Regions from separate parts of the Pseudomonas sp. GW822-FHT02D10 genome, predicted to be linked through region 2. Evidence: riboswitches for the same ligand, from Rfam matches in the RefSeq annotation. Region 2 holds a riboswitch; the other holds the start of a gene.
What was found. Region 2 has a riboswitch for cobalamin ahead of AC1RPZ_RS10040 (CbtB domain-containing protein). Riboswitches for the same ligand answer to the same signal wherever they lie in the genome.

Region 1 (2,383 bases), on a different contig from region 2:
GCGCATCGATTTGCGTTTGGCGCCCGCGTTGCAAACCCTGGCTCAACTTGAGCAACAAGGGCAGGGCGGTTGCTTCGATCTGATCTTCATCGATGCCGACAAGGCCAACTATCCGGCTTATCTGGAAAGCGCTTTGCGGCTGCTGCGTAGCGGTGGGCTGGCGGTATTCGACAACACGCTGTGGAGTGGGCGAGTACTGGAAGAAAATCCCGCGAGCGAAGACACCCGAGCCATCCAGGCGCTTAATCGTGCCTTGAAGGATGACTCGCGTGTCGATCTGTCGTTGTTGCCGCTGGGCGATGGTCTGACCTTGTGCCGCAAGCGCTAGGCCCTGATCGCCGTAAGGTTCAACCTGTCAGCCGCGTGCCTCTTTGAGCAATAGTGCGATGCCCGGATGGTAGTTGCCGGCTTCGTTGTGCAATTTGCGGTAGGCGTAGGGGAAGTACCAGGCCACGGCGCAGGTGTGTTCCTTTTGCAGGTCGTCGACCATGTCCTGGAGTTCTTCCGGGGTAGCGCTGTGCTGGGTCTTTTGTGGGGCGACGAACAGGCAGCCGAGCTTCAGGTCGCTGGCATAGCTGATTTTTTTCGCATCGCTCACGGCATCAAGCAGGGCCTGGGTGAGGTTCAGGTTATTGACCCGTGGCCAGCGTTGGGTGGCCTGAAGATAGGCACGCTCTTCTCCACTGGCGATAAACAGATCGGCGCGGCCATTGCGCTCGCCTTCCTCGATCTGCTTTTTCGTCGGAGTCTGTTCAAGGGTGACCATTTCTGCCATCCATGCCGCTGCCGAAAGCAGGCTCAGGTTGGCGCGTTCGTCAAACCAGTAAGGGCTTTCATTATCGCCGCGTACCGCGTTGTAGCGGTCGATACACTCGAACCAGCGTTCCAGCACCGGACGCAGGAATTCCAGCTTGGGATTACTGATGATCATGCCTTGCATGCTGCTCACCCTTTGTTCTTGTGGTGTAAGGTTGTGGCTCTTTGATATCACTGCTTTCAGTGTGGCACAAGATTGGCGCCAGTTTATTGATTGAGGTCGGTTTCTATCTATCGATGAGCCCCCGGCTTTAATTGACGCTCCACCCCCAACCCTCTAACCTTCGCGACTTGTTTCAGGTGCTCTGTGACCCAGTGGTCGACCGAGTGAAACAGGGAAGCCGGTGAGGGCGCGTTCTTTGACAGAGCGGGCGACGATCCCGGCGCTGCCCCCGCAACGGTAAATGAGTAAAAACTGCGCTTTGAGCCACTGTGTCGAAATGGCATGGGAAGGCGCGCAGTCCGGCGCAAGCCGCTCATGAGTCCGGAGACCGGCCTGATCCATCCAGCGGCATCACGGTGGGCGATGCCAGGCTTCTTGCCGTCTATTTCTATGCCTGCCCGCCGTTATCCAGCCTCAACGGAGAGCTCCCCCATGACTGATTCCCCTGAGCGTGACGAACGCCATCTGGCGCGCATGCTGCGCAAGAAAGCCGTGATCGATGAGCGCATTGCCAATTCGCCGAACGAATGCGGCCTGCTGCTGGTTCTGTCCGGCAACGGCAAGGGCAAAAGCAGTTCAGCGTTCGGCATGCTCGCCCGGGCGATGGGCCACGGCATGCAGTGTGGCGTGGTGCAGTTCATCAAAGGGCGTAACAGTACCGGCGAGGAGCTGTTCTTCCGCCGCTTCCCGGACCAGGTGCGCTTCCATGTGATGGGCGAAGGTTTCACCTGGGAAACCCAGGATCGCCAGCGCGATATCGCCGCCGCCGAGGCCGCGTGGGAAGTCTCCCGTGAACTGCTACGTGACCCGGACATTGGCCTGGTGGTGCTCGATGAGCTGAACATTGCCCTCAAGCACGGTTACCTGGATCTCGATCAGGTGCTCAGCGATTTACAGGCGCGTCCGCCGATGCAACACGTGGTGGTCACCGGTCGTGGCGCGAAGCCGGAAATGATCGAACTGGCCGACACGGTCACCGAAATGGGCATGATCAAGCACGCCTTCCAGGCCGGGATCAAAGCGCAGAAAGGCGTTGAGCTGTGAGCCTCTTTATATGAATAGTAGTCGTTACTGCCCGGCGGTATTGATTGCCGCGCCGGCTTCCGGTCAGGGCAAGACCACCGTCACCGCCGCGCTGGCCCGTTTGCATCGCAATCAGGGGCGTAAGGTTCGGGTGTTTAAATGCGGCCCGGACTTTCTTGATCCGATGATTCTCGAGCGCGCCAGCGGTGCGCCGGTGTATCAGCTGGACATGTGGATGGTCGGCGAACAGGAAAGTCGTCGATTGTTGTGGGAAGCGGCCGCTGAGGCTGACCTTATCTTGATCGAAGGCGTCATGGGCCTGTTCGATGGCACGCCATCCAGCGCCGATCTGGCGCGGCACTTCGGCGTGCCGGTGCTGGG
Region 2 (2,383 bases):
CTTCCAGGCGCACTTTGGCCAGATCCGCCGGGCTGATCAGGTCGGCTTTGTTGAGGATGACCAGGTCAGCGCTGGCCAGTTGGTCGGCGAACAGTTCGTGCAGTGGCGATTCGTGGTCCAGGTTCGGGTCGAGTTTGCGCTGGGCGTCGACCTGGTCCGGGAACGCGGCGAAGGTGCCGGCGGCCACGGCCGGGCTGTCGACCACGGTGATCACTGCGTCCACAGTGCAGGCGCTGCGGATTTCCGGCCACTGGAAGGCTTGAACCAACGGTTTCGGCAGGGCCAGGCCGGAGGTTTCGATGAGGATGTGATCGAGGTCAGCGCGACGGGCGACCAGTTCACGCATGACCGGGAAGAACTCTTCCTGAACCGTGCAGCACAGGCAGCCGTTGGCCAGCTCATAAACGCGGCCATTGGCTTCCTCTTCAGTGCAACCGATGGAGCATTGCTTGAGGATTTCGCCATCGATGCCCAGCTCGCCGAACTCGTTGACGATCACCGCGATGCGCCGGCCCTGGGCATTATCGAGCATGTGCCGCAGCAAGGTGGTTTTGCCCGAACCGAGGAAGCCGGTAACGATGGTGACAGGAAGTTTGGCCAGTGTTTTCATCGGATGCCCTTTGGCAAGGTGGCGGGCATACGGGACGACAACCGGCAACGCGCACGCGCATGCCTGAAGAGTTCGCCACCGGATCACCCCGCCCGGTTGAAAGTGAGAATCTGTGTCGAGGCAGGTCTCCTGGCTGACGGTGGGCCGGTCTTTCGACTGGCGGCTTCTGCACCTTCCCGCAGCTCTGGGTAGAGCCAGCAGTGGCATGGCAGAAACAGCACCGTTCACAGTTGCGGGGGCAGCCGCGGCATTGACCGCGTTCCCGTCTTAGCTTCGGCGCACGCGCCAAAGAACCTCGAAAGCGCAAGGCTACGCATCGCATCGGGGCGGGTCAATGTTCACCTGAGTGGTGTAGCGGCTGTGATGACGCCATTGCGAGCAAGCTCGCTCCCACATTGGAACGCGATCAACTGTGGGAGCGAGCTTGCTCGCGATGGGCGGCGCCTCGGTATCGCGTTGAGAACGCTTGCCAATTGACGCGTATCCCCGGCCCATGCTCTCCTACACGCCTTGTTACGGGTGCCCTTCACAGGGTGAAACGGGAAATCGGTGAATCATGTGCTTTACTCAAAAGCCATGTCAGTCCGGTGCTGCCCCCGCAACGGTAAGCGAGCGAAGAGTCAGATCCACTGTGCCAACAGTTCGGCATGGGAAGGTGACTCTTGCAGGTTCGGCGAATGCCAGCCCCTCGTGAGCCCGGAGACCGGCCCGCAACACATCAATAACAAACCCGCGGTGGGCGGGCGCTGTTTTAGCCTCTGCGTGCCTGGCTCGCAGGGGTTTTCATGCGCTCGATTCACCCCTGACTGACCAGAGGGAAGCGCCATGTCGATCATTATCAGCAACACTCGCCACGCCACCGCCAGCACCACGTCCACCCTGAGCCAACGCCTCGTTGCCGCTATCGGCGCATCGATTCTGGGCGCAAGCCTTGTGTATTTCGCCGGCTTCTCGCACATCGACGCGGTGCACAACGCCGCCCACGATACCCGTCACAGCTCTGCCTTCCCGTGCCATTGAGACCTGCTGACATGATCAAGCGTATAGCGCAAACCGCAGGTTTCACCGGCTTGCTGGCCGCCCTGCTGCTGACCCTGTTGCAAAGCTTTTGGGTCGCGCCGCTGATTCTTCAGGCGGAAACCTACGAAAAAGCCCCGGCGGCTGAAGTCCATGAACATGCCGAAGGCGCTATGGCGGGCCACACCCATGATGCAGAGGCCTGGGAGCCGGAAGACGGCTGGCAGCGCGTGCTGTCGACCACCGGCGGTAACCTGGTGGTGGCCGTCGGTTTTGCGCTGATGCTCGCCGGTCTCTACACCCTGCGCGCACCGAGCCGCACCTCTCAGGGCCTGCTCTGGGGGCTGGCCGGTTATGCAACCTTCGTTCTGGCACCGACCCTGGGCCTGCCGCCGGAACTGCCGGGGACTGCCGCCGCTGATCTGGCACAACGGCAGATCTGGTGGATCAGCACGGCAGCGTCCACCGCCGTGGGTATCGCCCTGCTCGTGTTCGCCCGGCACTGGCTGCTGAAGGTGCTCGGTGTCGCCATTCTGGCCGTACCGCACATCATCGGCGCGCCACAACCTGAAGTGCATTCGATGCTGGCCCCAGAAGCCCTCGAAGCGCAGTTCAAAATCGCTTCGCAGTTGACCAACGTTGCGTTCTGGCTGGCCCTGGGCCTGATCAGCGCGTGGTTGTTCCGCCGCAAAAGCGCAGGTCAATACCACGCATGAGTGAAACGGGCGCAGCGCCGACCCTGGTGATTGGCCTGGG

Region 1: it holds a riboswitch for cobalamin, as region 2 does, so the genes downstream of both, cobO (cob(I)yrinic acid a,c-diamide adenosyltransferase) here and AC1RPZ_RS10040 (CbtB domain-containing protein) in region 2, are expected to answer to the same signal.

The regions. Positions count from the first base shown of each region.
Region 1 covers NZ_JBXAOB010000015.1:26,854-29,236, reverse strand. The annotation lists gene AC1RPZ_RS21340 (class I SAM-dependent methyltransferase) at 1-328, shown strand, start outside; gene AC1RPZ_RS21335 (hypothetical protein) at 356-940, opposite strand; cobalamin riboswitch at 1,098-1,330, shown strand; gene cobO (cob(I)yrinic acid a,c-diamide adenosyltransferase) at 1,412-2,023, shown strand; gene AC1RPZ_RS21325 (cobyrinic acid a,c-diamide synthase CobB) at 2,034-2,383, shown strand, end outside.
Region 2 covers NZ_JBXAOB010000005.1:51,126-53,508, reverse strand. The annotation lists gene cobW (cobalamin biosynthesis protein CobW) at 1-610, opposite strand, end outside; cobalamin riboswitch at 713-923, opposite strand; cobalamin riboswitch at 1,111-1,336, shown strand; gene AC1RPZ_RS10040 (CbtB domain-containing protein) at 1,436-1,630, shown strand; gene AC1RPZ_RS10035 (CbtA family protein) at 1,642-2,343, shown strand; gene AC1RPZ_RS10030 (cobalamin biosynthesis protein) at 2,340-2,383, shown strand, end outside.